Regions from separate parts of the Dactylosporangium sp. CS-047395 genome, predicted to be linked through region 1. Evidence: riboswitches for the same ligand, from Rfam matches in the RefSeq annotation. Region 1 holds a riboswitch; each other region holds the start of a gene.

Region 1 (4,789 bases):
GGCGGCGTTCTCCGTCATGCCGTACACCTCGTGCATCGGCACCCCGATGCCCATGAAGAACCGCAGCACCTCGGGCGCGACCGGGGCCGCCCCGCTGGCCGCGTAGCGCACGTGCCGCAGCCCGATCCGCTCCCGCAGCGCGCGGTAGCAGCACAGCCAGCCCAGCGCGTAGCGCAGCCGGCTGCCGAGGGTGTGCCGGCCGCCGTTGGCCGCGAGGGTGGCCCCGATGCCGTCGGCGACCCGCAGCCACAGCCGGCCGTTCGCGCGTTTGAGCCGCGAGGCGCCGGCCAGCCGCGTGGTGACGCCGGCCAGCATCTTCTCCCAGATGCGCGGGACGCCGAACAGGATCGTCGGTTGTACCTCACGCAGATCGGCCTGCACCGTGGCGATCGACTCGCCGAAGTGCACGACCACGCCGCTGGCCGCACCCAGCCAGACGGTGAAGACGCGCTCGGCCACGTGGCACAGCGGCAGGTACGACAGCGCCGAGTCGCGCGGGCCCGGCGGCGGATCGGTGAGCCCGCCGTCGCCGCACAGCACCCCGATGGCGAAGTCCACATTGGACACCGTGAGCATCGCGCCCTTGGGCCGCCCGGTCGTGCCGGAGGTGTAGACGAGCGCCGCCAGGTCCTCCGGCTCCTCGGCCAGCCCCAGTTCGGGCCGGTCGCCGTGATCGGCCTCCACGAGCATCTCGTCGAAGGACAGAAGGGCTTCGTGTTGGTACCGGTTGCGAATGCCCTTGGGATCCAGGTACACGATCCGCCGCAGTTGCGGGCAGTCCCCCAGCACCGCCAGGGCCTTGTCCACCTGCTCCTGGTCCTCGGCGATGAGCACCTTCGCGCCGGAGTGGGCCAGCAGGTAGCCGATGTCGCCGGCCGGGCTGGTCGGGTAGAGCCCGACGGTCGCGGCCCGCAGCGCCACCGTGGCGACGTCGGCGAACAGCCACTCGGGCCGGTTCTCGGAGAGGATCGCGACCCGGTCGCCGGGTCCGACGCCGAGGTCGCGCAGGGCGTGCGCGACGGACTGGGCGGTGTCCCAGTACTGCCGCCAGGTGATCTCCCGCCAGATGCCCCGGTGCTTCTCCCGCATCGCGACGGCGTCGGGGGTCTGGATGGCCCGGTCGCGCACGAGCGTGGCGATGGTCATGCGGTCATCCCCTCGGCTACGCCCGTCTCGCCCAGGTAGGCGCGGATCACGTCCGGGTTCTGCTGGACCTCGCCGGGCGTGCCGCACGCGACCGGCACGCCGAAGTCGACCACCAGCACCCGGTCGGCGAGGTCCATGACCAGGCCCATGTCGTGCTCGACGAGGATCATCGGGATGCCCAGCTCCTCGCGGATGTCGAGGATGTACCGCGCCATGTCCTCGGTCTCCTCGAGGTTCATGCCGGCCACCGGCTCGTCGAGCAGCAGCAGCCGCGGCTCCATGGCCAGGGCGCGGCCGAGCTCGACCCGCTTCTGCACGCCGTAGGGCAGCAGGCCGACCGGCATCCGGCGCCACTGGGCCAGTTCGAGGAAGTCGACGATCTCCTCGACCCGGGCCCGGTTCTGCAGCTCCTCGCGCCGGGCCCGGCCGAGCCAGGCGATGGCGGCGAGCGTGCCGTAGCGCATGTGGTGGTGCCGGCCGAGCATCAGGTTTTCGATGACGGTGAGCTGGCGGAACAGCTCGACGTTCTGGAACGTCCGCGCCACCCCCAGCCGGGCCACCTTGTCCGGCCGCAGTCCGGTGATGTCGACGTCGTCGAGCAGGACGCGGCCCTGTTGCGGGCGGTACACCCCGGAAATGACGTTGAAGATGGACGTCTTGCCGGCGCCGTTGGGGCCGATCACCGCGAACAGCTCGTCGGCCCCGACCGTGAAGTCGACCCCGTCGATCGCCTTGACCCCGGCGAAGCTCAGCTTCACGTCGGAGAAGCGCAGGACATCGCTCACGACAACCACCGCTTCCGGCGCTTGTAGTGCTTCACGTCGCGGAAGGAGTGTGCGGCGTGCGAGCCGAGGTAGAACTCGCGGATGTCGTCGTCGGCGAGCAGCTCGGCGGCCGGCTTGTCCAGCACGACCTTGCCGTTCTCCAGCACGTAGCCGTGCTCGGCCACCGACAGCGCCATGGTCGCGTTCTGCTCGACCAGCAGGACCGCCGTCCCGGCCTTGTTGATCTCGACGATCAGGTCGCGCACCTGCTCGACCATGCGCGGGGCCAGGCCCAGGCTCGGCTCGTCGAGCAGCAGGTAGGACGGGTCGGACATGAGCGCCCGGCCCATCGCGAGCATCTGCTGCTCGCCCCCCGACAGGTACCCCGCGATCGAGCCGCGCCGCTCCTTGAGGACGGGGAACAGCGTGTACATGCGCTCCATGGCCTCGGCCACCCCGCGCCGGCGGGTGTGGGCGCCGAGGCGCAGGTTCTCCTCGACCGTCAGTTCGGCGAACGTGCGCCGGCCCTCCATGACCTGGCTGATCCCCCGGCGCACCACGGCGGCGGGCCGCAGCCGGTGGATCGGGCGGTCGCCGAGGGTCACCGATCCGCGGGTGACGGCGCCGTCGTGCACGCCGAGCAGCCCGGACAGCGCCCGCAGCAGGGTGGTCTTCCCGGCACCGTTCGCCCCGAGGAGGGCGACGATCCGACCTTCCGGGACGGCGAGGCTGACGCCCCGTAAGACCAGCATCACATCGTCGTAGACCACTTCGAGGTTCTGGACCCGTAGCACGTGCGGACCCCCGGAACTATTTGCACCGTCGGTGTATGAAGTTACGTGTATTTAACCGTGCCTCTGTACAAAATCAAGTCCCGAATTCGTAACCGTCCGGCACCAAAGTCACGGTCTGGCACGAGGCTCCAACCGGCAGTAATCCGGACATTCGGAACATTAGATATCGAGCGGGGCGCGCGCCTTCCGCCCGGCCGGTGATCACGTTAAGTTAGGCGCTGGCCTGCTCGGCAGTCCGCCGTCCACCCCGGATGGCGCCGGGCAAGCGCCGCCGAATCGACGCCGTGCGAGCCCACCCCTCCGGGCGCGCACATCGAACCGGGGACCCACTTCGTGGGGTGAATCCGCGACGCCGCGGTAGGGCGCTGTCTCTTCCCGCCCGAACCCGTCAGCTAACCCGGTAGGCGGTAGGTGCAGAAGGGTCTTCCCTTGTCCACTGGACATCGTGCCCGCCGGTCGGTGCTGCGGACTCTGGCGATCGGGTTCATCTCGCTCGCGGTGCTCGCACCCGCCTCGGTCGCACACGCCGACCCGTCGCTGACCGAGATCGAGGCCCAGCTCGACAAGCAGAACAAAGACCTCGAGGCCACGATCGAGAACTACAACAAGCTCAACATCGACATGGCCGATGCGCAGGCCAAGGCCGCGGACCTCGAGAAGCACGTGGCCGACTCCAGCGCGGGCGTCCAGGCCATCGCGATCGAGTCGTTCAAGACCAACGGCAAGATGCGCAATCTCAACGCCATGCTGAATGCGACGTCGTCGGGCTCGCTGGTCGACCAGATGTCGATGCTGCAGCAGATCACGCGCCAGCAGCAGAAGGCCATCGAGCAGTACAAGTCGGCCAAGACTGAGCTCGACAAGACGATCGCGGCCCAGAACACGCAGAAGGCCGACTTCGAGAACAAGCGCAAGCAGATCGAGGGCGACGTCAAGAAGCTCACCGACCTGCAGAAGAAGGCCAAGAACGCCGGCAGCACCAAGGTCACCGGGGCGAACTACAACCCAGGCCCGCTGCCGTCGGTCTCCGGCAAGGCCGGCGCCGCGGTGGAATACGCCAAGAGCAAGCTCAACAAGCCCTACAAGTTCTCCGCCGCCGGGCCCGACGCCTTCGACTGCTCCGGCCTGACCATGGCGGCGTGGGCGTACGCCGGCGTGAGCCTGCCGCACAACGCCAAGGACCAGTGGTACAGCGGCAAAGTCCAGCAGTTCAAGGACAAGTCGCAGCTCCAGCCGGGCGATCTCGTCTTCTACAACGGACTCGGGCACGTCGGCATCTACGTCGGCAACAACACGATCATCCACGCGCCCCACACCGGCGACGTGGTGCGATACGCGCCGATCACGGTCGACAGCCTCTACGGGTACGGCCGCGTCAAGGGCTGACCGAGGTTTTCCCCGAGGGCCCGCGGATCGAGTGCGATCCGCGGGCCTTCATCATTGGGGGCATGGCCTCCTGGGACCCGCAGCAGTACGAGCGCTTCGCCGAGGAGCGCGCCCGGCCGTTCCGCGAGCTCGTCGCCCGCATCCCCACCACGTCCGCGGTCGCCGTCGTCGACCTCGGATGCGGGCCCGGGACGATGACCGCCACGCTCGCCGAGCGCTGGCCCGACGCGGCGATCCTGGGCCTGGACTCCTCGCCGTCGATGATCGCGGCGGCCGACGAGCACCGGACCGGCCAGGTGACCTTCCAGCTCGCCGACGCGGCCCAGTGGCGGCCCCAGCGCGGCTCCCTGGACGTCATCGTGGCCAACGCCTCCCTGCAGTGGGTCGACGACCACGAGACGCTCCTGCCGCTCTGGGCGGCCGCCCTGGACGACGGCGGGACGCTCGCCTTCCAGGTGCCGGTCGCGACCTTCGACCCGGGCCTGGCCGGCGTGGCCGGGCGGGAGCGGTGGGCGCCGCTGCTGTCCGGTGCGCTGGGCGCCACCGGGCCGCGCTCGGCCAGCCCCGTGCTCGACGCGGCCGAATACGTACGGTTACTGTCCGCGGCCGGTCTCACCGTCGACGCGTGGCAGACGACCTACTACCACGTGCTGCCGGGCGACGATCCGGTCTTCGAGTGGTTCAAGGGCACCGGCCTGC
Region 2 (4,789 bases), 1.5 Mb from region 1:
TCGACGAGCAGCTCCAGCACCGCGAGGAACGCGAAGAACGGGTTCACCTCGACCGAGTCGCCCATCGCGAAGCAGGCGAGCAGGGCGTTGCGCTGCATGGCCGGGAGCCGGTCGGCCCTCGGCAGCAGCGGGCGCAGCACCTGGTGCAGGCAGGCGAACGGCAAGTGCGTCTCGGACTGGCTGCCGCGCGCGGCGAGCACGGTGAAGCCCTTGTCCCGCGCGTATTCCACGGCCTCGGCCAGCAGCGCGCTCTTGCCGACACCGGGCTCACCGAGCAGCCCGATCGCTCTGCTGGGATTCCCCCGGTCGCTGACCTTGTCGAGGTGCTGGGCGAGCGAACGCAGCTCGTCGTCACGCCCAAGGAGTTGCACGCCGGGTCGCACGCCTATGAGCATGCCACTCGGGGATCAACCTCTTGTCAGTGGCGCGGGGCCGCCGTCGAGGTCATCGGGGCGCCGACCTTGGCGATCAACTGGTGCAGGACGCGCTCGGCCTGGTCGTGCGGGACCTGGCAGGTGCCGGCGGCGATGTGGCCGCCGCCGCCGTACTGCAGCATCACCGATCCGATGTCCGTCGGCGACGTGCGGTCGAGGATCGACTTGCCCACCGCGAAGACCGTGTTGAGCTTCTGCTTGCCCCAGATCACGTGGATCGAGACGCGGGCTTCGGGGAACAGGGCGTACACCATGAAACGGTTGCCGGCGTAGATCGTCTCCTCGTCGCGCAGGTCGACCACGACGACGTCGCCGTGCATGCTCGACACCCGGCGCAACTGCTCGACGAACAGGTCCTGCTGCTCCCGGAACAGCTCGGCGCGCTCGGCCACGTCGGGCAGGGCGAGGATCTCCTCGACGTCCTGGTGGTCGATGCAGGCGTCGATGAGCTGCATCATGAGCTGGTAGTTGGAGATCCGGAACTGCCGGAAACGGCCCAGCCCGGTGCGGCTGTCCATGAGGAAGTTCAGCAGCGTCCAGCCGGTCGGCTGCAGGATCTCGGTGATGTCGTACTGCGCCGAGTCCGCCCGGTCCACCGCCTCCATCAACTCGTCGGAGACGTGCGGGAATCGCTCGGCCCCGCCGAAGTGGTCGTAGATCACCCGGGCCGCCGACGGGGCATCCGCGTCGATGACGTGATTGGTCGCCTGGCCCTGGTTGTTCCGGGCGGCCCGCAGCGTCTCCGAGTGATGGTGGTCGAAGACCAGATGGGCACCCGGCGCGTACGGCAGGTTGGTGAGAATGTCCGTCGGCCCGACCTCGACCTGGCCGTCCTGCACGTCCTTGGGGTGCACGAACGTGATGTCGCCGATGAGGTCGAGATGGCGCAGCAGCACCGCGCAGACCAGTCCGTCGAAGTCGCTGCGGGTCACGAGACGGTACTTCACTGCACTACCCCTATGCGCGAAACGGCCGGTCGACGGTTCCCCCATCGGCCGGCCACTCGCATTTGTGAGGCTTTTTAGAGAATCGAGAGGTGCACGTGGTTCGTGTGATCACTGGAGGGATCACCGGCGACGCCGCTGTAATGGTGCCAGCCGACCGCGGGTGTCCAGATCTCCTTGAACCAGATCACGTACATCACGCCGAGTTGCTGGGCGTTCTTGACGAAGTACGCGGCCAGCGTGCTGCCGTAGACGAAGTCACCACCGGAGGCGACCCCGCCGAATCCGGACTTCGTCTGCACCGAGAAGTCACACGCGCGTCCCTTGGGATGCTCGTACGGCCCGCTCGGCCGGAAGCAGGAGACGAACCGCTTGAAGCCGTCCTTCTGCGCCTGCTGCATGGCGTGGAGCATGCGCGGGGTGATGCAGCCGGTGGTCGTGGGGTCGTTGACGTTGCACGACTCCTTCGGCAGCCCCCCGCTGGCCGTGCGCGGGACGGCCTCGGCGGTGGGCAGGTTCGCGGAGACGAAGCCCTTGCTCGGCCCGCCGGCCAGCTTCAGGGCGTTCTCCGCGTCCTTCTTCTTCTGTTCCATGGTCTGGACCTGCTGCTGCTGCGCGGCGACCTCGTCCTCGAGCGCCTTCTTCTGCGCGGCCTGGCTCTCCTTGAGCTGCTTGAGCTCGTGCAGCAGGTTGTCGTTGTGGTGGGCGATCTGGTTGATCGACCCGGCCCGCTCGGCGAAGCTGTCCGGGCTGCCCGAGTCCATCAGCGCGGCGAACGTGGTGAGGGGCCCGGTGCGGTACGCCGCGACGGCGATCGCGGCCACCTGCTCCTGGACCGTGGCCAGCTGGGCCTCGGTCTTCTGCAGCTGCGCGGTGAGCTCGCCCTGGCGCTTGACCGAGGCGTCGAACTTCTCCTTGGCCTCGGACCAGGCGCGGGTGCTGTCCTCGAGCACTGACCCGAGGGTCGGGTTCGCGGCGGAACCCTCGTCGCCGGTGTCCCCGCCCGGCTCGGCCGCGGCGGGCGTGGCGGCGAGCCCCCCGAGCACGAATGCCGCCAGTAGCGCTACGATTACACGCCGGTAGGGATGTCGCGATGACATCTGGTTCGTTGTTCCTTCCGTCGGCCGCCGACCGAGTTAGCTGACGGGTTCGGGACGGAACGACCCCTACCACCCTCCCGGGAGAGGGTTGGATTCACCCCAACGTTACGGTGGGTCCCCGGCTCGCCACGGGTGGCGATTGGGCGGCAGCCACGCCCGGCACCGGGGGCGGTGCCCGCATGGACGTGACCGTGGGTCACTGTACCCAGGGTGCCTCTTTCGCGCACCGCACCGTTTGTCCGGAGATCCTCTCGACCTTGCGGACAGTGGCGCAGATCACTCCGTCCGGACGTGTCTCAAGGCAACCGTAAATATTCTTCATAAAACGATGACGTTCCCTCTCCTCCGCGTCGCGGGCTGGTCCCATGGGCCGGTCAGACGACGTGCGAAGGAGTTGATCGACGGTGTCGAGAGTGCGGGTGCTGGCCATGCTCGCCGCGGTGACCCTGGTGGGCGGGGTGGTCGCGGTCTTCAACATGCTGCCCGCGTCGGCCGCCTCCTGCTCACCCGCATGGTCCGCCACAGCGGTGTACACCGGGGGCGCCACGGTCTCCCGCAATGGCCACAACTACCTCGCCAAGTGGTGGACCCAGAACGAGGCCCCGCCCGGCAACACCGGCGTATGGCAGGACCAGGGCTCGTGCGGCGGCTCCTCGCCCCAGCCCCCGACCCAGACGGGCGCCGCGGGCGGCTGCAGCTTCCCGGCCTGGGTCCAGGGCCGCAACTACGTGACCGGCGACATCGTCAAGTTCACGGACGGCAAGTTCTACATCGCCGAGCACGAGAACCCGGGCTACAGCCCCGTCATCTCCACCTGGTACTGGGACCCGTACACCTGCTCAGGCAGTGGGTCTACGACGCCTCCCCCTCCGTCCACCGGCTCCTTCGTGGTGAGCGAGGCGCAGTTCAACCAGATGTTCCCGGGCCGGAACTCGTTCTACACGTACTCGGGCCTGGTGGCGGCGCTCTCGGCATACCCCGGCTTCGCCAGGACCGGCTCGGACGACCAGCGCAAGCAGGAGGCCGCGGCGTTCCTGGCCAACGTCAACCACGAGACCGGCGGCCTGGTCTACGTCGTGGAGCAGAACACCGCCAACTACCCCCACTACTGCGACACGAGCCAGTCCTACGGCTGCCCGGCCGGCCAGGCGTCGTACTACGGCCGCGGGCCCATCCAGCTGTCGTGGAACTTCAACTACAAGGCCGCGGGTGACGCGCTGGGCATCGACCTGCTGCACAACCCGAACCTCGTCCAGACCGATTCCGCCGTGGCCTGGAAGACCGCCCTCTGGTACTGGAACACCCAGAGCGGCCCCGGCACCATGACCCCGCACAACGCCATGGTCAACGGCGCCGGCTTCGGCGAGACCATCCGCAGCATCAACGGCAGCCTGGAGTGCGGCGGCCGCAACCCGGCCCAGGTCCAGAGCCGCGTGGCCGCTTACCAGCGCTTCGTGGGCATCCTGGGCACCGGCGTGGGTTCGGGCTCCTTGTCCTGCTGATCTGCCTTTCGTTCAGCTTTCCAGGCGGCGGCCTCCCTGGGGTGTGGGGGCCGCCGCCGCATGTCTCGGGGAAACACGCGCGAGTCGGCGTGGCGGGACAGGGTACCCTGTTGGGCGCGGGCTGCTAGCTCAATGGCAGAGCTGCGGACTTTTAATCCGTAGGTTCAGGGTTCGAGTCCCTGGCGGCCCACTGTGTTTCCGGAATGCCGGGGGAGGCTTCGCCTCCACCCGAACCCCCTCCCGGTCTGCGCCGTCAGCGTCAGGCCGCGCGGGGCTGGGCGGGGGAAGCGCTGTGGGTCTCGCCGACTTGCATGCGGGACCTTCGACGGCTGGCCTGCATCCACTTGCTCGCTCCATGTTGCTGGCACATATTGCCTGGTCAACCCTACTGACAGCGCTAGCCCCGGTTGCGGTAGTCTAGGTATTACCGGTAGTACAACCAGCCGTGAAGGAGATTCAGTGGCGAATGCCGCAGCCTGGGGAGCGGCCCGCTGCGGTGCTCCGGGATGGGTTGACCGTTGCGGACGTGGCTGAGGTGCTCGAGTGCGCCGGCGAGCGTTCGTTGCAGAGCAGGCTGACCGAACTGATGCTGGCAGTGCTGGCGCCCGCCGGGCCGGGCCTCGTTGCGGTGCTGTTGCACCGGCGGGATGACTCGTTCGTCTGGGTGGTGTTGCGGGCTCGGCTTGCCGAGCCCAAAGAGATCGGCCAATGGAGCAGGCGGATGGGAGCGCAATGATGGCAATGCCCGACTTCAAGGCGATGACCCCGGACGAGATCGCCGACTGGTTCACCAACAACGACTTGGGTGA
Region 3 (4,789 bases), 5.5 Mb from region 1:
TACAGCTGAAGGACGGGCACCAATGGGATAGCTCGGACCGTCGCGTTTTCGGGGACGCCGACGATCAGGTCCCAGTCGGTGTGGTCCGGGGAGTCGCACAGGGGCCAGGGGTCGTCGCTCGGCCAGAGCAGCGGGCCGCCCAGGGAGCTGTCGTGGGGGCCCACCTCGCCGCGGCGGGGGTGCAGCCGGGTTGCTCGGCGGGACGCGGTGGCCAGTTCGGGGAACGTCGCGGCTACGTCCAGCGGTGGCTCCGGGGTGGTGAGCGCCATGGCCCGCACCGTAGCGCCCGGAGGTTGCTCGTGGCGTTCGCGGGGGTCGGGCGGCAGCAGACGAACAGGAGTGCGGCAGCGGCGGCGGACCGGGCGGCAGCAGACGAACAGGAGTGGGCCAGCGGCGTCGGACCGGGCGGCAGCAGACGAACAGGAGTGCGGCAGCGGCGGCGGACCGGGCGGCAGCAGACGAACAAAAGTGGCCAGCGCGGTCGGGTCGGGCGGCATCAGGCGAACAGGAGTGGGGCAGCGGGATCGACGGTCGTCCCTTAGGGTCACGGGATGACTACAGGGGCTCGGGTCATGCAGGTGTTGTTCATCGTCGGCGGGCTGGCGTGCATTGTGCTGGGGCTGTTCGGGTCGATGGTCGTCGGGGATGCCGAGACCGAGGTGAAGTGGGCCTGTACGCCGGCGCCGCAGTATGGGCGTGAGCAGTGCGATGGGGAGGCGAACAGCGGGGGGACGCACATGCCGTCGCAGTACATTCTCGCGGGGATCGGGCTGGAGATCGCCGCCGCGGCGGTGGCCATCGGGGGGCGGCGCGACCCGGTGGTGCCGGCTGCGGCGTTGCCTGCCGGGTATCCCGTGATGCAATCCGCGCCGCCTCCGTATCCGGCTCGGCCGGTCTCCGGGCCGCCGCCGGGGCAGCCCGGGTGGCCGACCTGATCAAACCCGAGAGGCCGACCTGATGAAACTCGGGCCGCCGACCTCCTGAAACCTGGGTCGCCGACCCGATGAAGACCGGGTAGCCGACCTGACGAAACCTGGGTCGCCGCCGTGATGAAGACCGGGTGGCCGACCTGATGAAAGACCGCGTGGCCGGCCTGATGAGACCTGGGTCGCCGACCTGATGAGAAGGGTCCGGCCAGCAATCGGGTACAACAAGCAGCATGGTCGTTCTGGGAGCCTATTTCCCGGCCTCTAGCGCCGGCGCCTATCCGATCGCGAACATCCCGGCCGGGAAGCTGACGCATCTGTTCTACGCGTTCGCCACCATCGAGCAGGGGCATCTCACGCTGCCCGAAGACGCTCCCGCGCACCTCGAGGACCTGGCCGCGCTCAAGCGGGGTCATCCCAACCTGCGGACGGTCCTGTCGATCGGCGGCTGGGGGGCCGGCGGGTTCTCCGACGCGGCGCTGACGCGGCGGTCGCGAGCCGTGTTCGTCGAAGAGGCACTCGCGCTGGCCGACGGGTTTGACGGGATCGACCTGGATTGGGAGTTTCCCGTGTCCGGCGGGCCGGCCGAGGTCACGCACCGGCCCGAGGACCGGCGCAACGCCACGCTGCTCGCCAAGGATCTTCGAGAGCGGCTCGGCGACGAGTACATCCTCACCGCCGCACTGCCCGCCGGGCGGCTGCAGGCCGCCGGGCCCTACGACCCGGCCGAGAGCTTCGAGATCGCGGAGCTGGCGCGAGTGCTCGATTTCGTGAATCTCATGACGTACGACTTCGGGACCGGGTTCTCGCCCGTCGCGACGCTCAACGCCCCGCTCAACGCCCCGCTCGAAGGGCTCGGGGACGGGAACGATGTCGCCTCGGCGGTCGACTATTACGTGCGGGCCGGGGTCGCGCGGGAGCGGCTGGTGCTCGGGGTGCCGTTCTACGGGCGGGGATTCCTGGTCGACGAGGCCGGCGAGGAGGCGGGGCTGGGGCGGCCTCAGGTCGGTACCATGGAGGCTCCTGAATGGCGCGAGATCAAGCGCTCCTTCCTGACCGATCCGGCCTGGGAGCGGCACCGGCATCCCGTCGCGCGGTCGCCGTGGCTTTACCACCGGGGTCGGCGGGCGTTCGTGAGTTATGAGGACGCCGTGTCGATCGAGGAGCGGGCGGCGTTCGCGGCGCGGGAGGGGCTCGCGGGGGCGTTCACGTGGCAGCTGGCCGCCGATGATGACGAGCACAGCCTGCTCGCGGCCATGGTGCGGCCGTTCGGCGGGGATCTTTGAGTCTGCGTTAAGTGTTGCTTAGATCGAGGCCACGGCATTCCGCTGCCGAGATGTTCTCGTTACGTTTGGTGCAGCTCGACCGGTCCTCGTCGCTCAATCGGGCGGCCCGGGCGGGCGCCGCCGAGTCGAACGCCGGGCCTGGTCACAGGCTTGGCGCGGGAGCCGGGGAACCAGTTGGGCGGGCCTTGCCGGCCGCCCGTGGGGTGAATCCGCGCGAGCGGTAGGGCGCACCTTCTTTCCGCCCGAACCCGTCAGCTAACCCGGTAGGCGGTCCGGAAGAAGGACGCTGTCGTGTTCATCGGACGTACGGCGCTGCGAGCGTGGCTCATCGGGCTGACGGTCGCGGCCGTGGTCGCTCCGGCGTGTGCCGCACACGCCGACCCGACGCACGAGGAGATCCAGGCCCAGATCGACAAGGGCAACCGGGACCTCGAGCTCATCGTCGAGGACTACAACAAGATCAATGGTGATCTGGAGGCGACCCAGGCCTCGATCACCAAGCTGGAGCAGGACCTGCAGCCGCTGCAGGCGAGCATGGACGCGGCCCGCAAGGGCGCCGACCAGGTCGCGGTCAACGCGTACAAGAGCGGCGGCAGCCTGGGCACGTGGTCGCTCATGCTGGGCGCCCAGTCCACCGACGGGTTCTTCGACCGGGTCGGGACGCTGGAGCAGATCTCGCGCAACCAGCAGGCGGACATCGCCACCTTCACCGCGGCCAAGAACGGCTTCGACACCGAGAAGCAGCGGCTCAACGAGCAGCTCGCGGCGCAGAGCCGGCAGAAGACCGACATCGAGGCGCGGCGCAAGCAGATCGAGGGCAACATCGCCAAGCTCGACGACATGCAGAAGAAGGCCGACGAGGCGGCCGCGAAGGCCGCGGCGGCCGGCAAGGCCAAGACGACGAAGACCACCACGACGTCGAACCCGGGACCGCCGCCGGCCGTCTCCGGTGCCGCCGGCAAGGCCGTGAACTACGCGTGGGCGCAGCTGGGCAAGAAGTACGTCTTCGGCGCCGCCGGCCCGAACACGTTCGACTGCTCGGGGCTGACCATGATGGCCTGGAAGGCGGCGGGCGTGACGCTGCCGCACAACGCCGCACAGCAGTGGGGCAAGGTCAAGCACATCACGCGCAGTCAGCTCGCCCCCGGTGACCTGGTCTTCTACAACGGGCTGGGGCACGTCGGGATCTACATCGGCAACAACCAGATCATCCACGCGCCGAACAGCCGGACCGTGGTGAAGGTGGCGCCGATCGACATCGACTCCCTGTACGGCTACGGGCGGATCTAAACCGCCAGCCAAAAGAGAGCGTCAGCGGAGTTCGCCCGGGAGCAGGCTGAAGACCAGCGTGTCGCGGCGCCCGTCCTTGAACCGGATGTGCGAGCGCAGCCGCCCCTCCCGGACGAACCCGCAGTGTTCCGCCACCCGCGCCGAGGCGAGATTGTCGGGATCACAGGTCAATTCCAGCCGGTGTACTCCCAGTGCCCCGAACCCCCACCCCGCCAGCAGCCGCAGCGACCGGGTGGCGACGCCGCGCCCGCGCGACCAGGGCGCGACCCAGTAGCCGATCGACGCGCGGGACTGGCCGGGGTCGACGTCGTACACGGACGCGGCGCCCCAGACGCGGGCGCGGTCGGCGGGGTCGGCGACGGCCAGGTTGAGCGACGTTCCGGCGAGGCGGTCGCGCTCGTTCTGCACCGTCGCGGCGGCCACCTCGGCCTCGGTGATCGGCTCGATGCCAGCCCACGAGAAGCGCTGGCAGAGCTCGTCGGAGAACGCGGCGTACCGTTGCGGCGTGTCCTGTTCCTGCCAGGGCCGCAGCAGGACCGTGCCGTCGGTGAGCTCGGGGTCGGGGAACGGCAGGGCGGACCGCTGCGGGTCGTCGGGCACGGCTATTCGGGCCGGCCGCGGTAGGTGCCGGTCTCGTCGACGGCCTCGGCGAAGTCGGCGAAGTCCATGTTGGCGATGCTCAGGTTCGACGCGACCTCGGCGAAGGCGCCCGGCAGCACCCGGAAGGAGCGGCCCGGCTCGTCGGCCAGGTCGACGGCGAGCAGCGGGTGCTCGTCGTCGGTCATGCTGGTCTCGTCGGCGAGGAAGAGCTCGTAGACCTTGTCGTCCTCGTCGGCGCCGTCGTCGATGTCGATGAGGTCGGCGATGGTGGCCCCGTCGTACGCGGGGTCGCCGATGTACGTCGCGTGGTCCTCGCCGAAGAGCGCCTGCAGCTCGGTCCAGGCGTCATCGTCGCTGAAGTCGACCCGCACCACGAGGGCGGTGAGATCGCGGGGCTGGGGCAGCGCCGTCATGGGCGGCATCATCCCATCCCGGCACGGCAGTGCGCGCGCCGGGAGCGCTGGGCGACACCCTGCGGTACAACCTCGGGATGACCAGTCGCATCTCCGTGCTCGTGATCGACGCCAACGACCCCCGCCGGATCGCCGCCTTCTGGTGCGCCGTGCTCGGCTGGGAGGTTACCGAGGAGGAGCCGGGCGACCCGCTCGTGATCACGATCGGGCCGGCCGACGGGTCGGCGCCGGGCATCGACGTGGTGGCCGTGCCCGAGCACAAAACGATCAAGAA

What was found. A riboswitch is a leader RNA that binds a small molecule or an ion and turns the genes downstream of it on or off. The one in region 1 is predicted to bind cyclic di-AMP.
Region 2: it holds a riboswitch for cyclic di-AMP, as region 1 does, so the genes downstream of both, ACQP00_RS51430 (coiled-coil domain-containing protein) here and ACQP00_RS05620 (NlpC/P60 family protein) in region 1, are expected to answer to the same signal.
Region 3: it holds a riboswitch for cyclic di-AMP, as region 1 does, so the genes downstream of both, ACQP00_RS33060 (NlpC/P60 family protein) here and ACQP00_RS05620 (NlpC/P60 family protein) in region 1, are expected to answer to the same signal.

Annotation. Positions count from the first base shown of each region.
Region 1 covers NZ_CP192015.1:1,217,434-1,222,222, reverse strand. The annotation lists gene ACQP00_RS05635 (AMP-dependent synthetase/ligase) at 1-1,146, opposite strand, end outside; gene ACQP00_RS05630 (ABC transporter ATP-binding protein) at 1,143-1,931, opposite strand; gene ACQP00_RS05625 (ABC transporter ATP-binding protein) at 1,928-2,662, opposite strand; cyclic di-AMP (ydaO/yuaA leader) riboswitch at 2,974-3,123, shown strand; gene ACQP00_RS05620 (NlpC/P60 family protein) at 3,164-4,090, shown strand; gene ACQP00_RS05615 (methyltransferase domain-containing protein) at 4,153-4,789, shown strand, end outside.
Region 2 covers NZ_CP192015.1:11,020,536-11,025,324, forward strand. The annotation lists gene ACQP00_RS51420 (AAA family ATPase) at 1-383, opposite strand, end outside; gene ACQP00_RS51425 (exopolyphosphatase) at 419-1,381, opposite strand; gene ACQP00_RS51430 (coiled-coil domain-containing protein) at 1,456-2,424, opposite strand; cyclic di-AMP (ydaO/yuaA leader) riboswitch at 2,488-2,634, opposite strand; gene ACQP00_RS51435 (glycoside hydrolase family 19 protein) at 2,883-3,980, shown strand; tRNA gene ACQP00_RS51440 (tRNA-Lys) at 4,099-4,170, shown strand; gene ACQP00_RS51445 (hypothetical protein) at 4,507-4,716, shown strand; gene ACQP00_RS51450 (ribbon-helix-helix protein, CopG family) at 4,689-4,789, shown strand, end outside.
Region 3 covers NZ_CP192015.1:7,015,532-7,020,320, forward strand. The annotation lists gene ACQP00_RS33045 (hypothetical protein) at 1-269, opposite strand, end outside; gene ACQP00_RS33050 (hypothetical protein) at 573-935, shown strand; gene ACQP00_RS33055 (glycoside hydrolase family 18 protein) at 1,160-2,212, shown strand; cyclic di-AMP (ydaO/yuaA leader) riboswitch at 2,333-2,496, shown strand; gene ACQP00_RS33060 (NlpC/P60 family protein) at 2,504-3,502, shown strand; gene ACQP00_RS33065 (GNAT family N-acetyltransferase) at 3,524-4,102, opposite strand; gene ACQP00_RS33070 (DUF6924 domain-containing protein) at 4,105-4,515, opposite strand; gene ACQP00_RS33075 (VOC family protein) at 4,593-4,789, shown strand, end outside.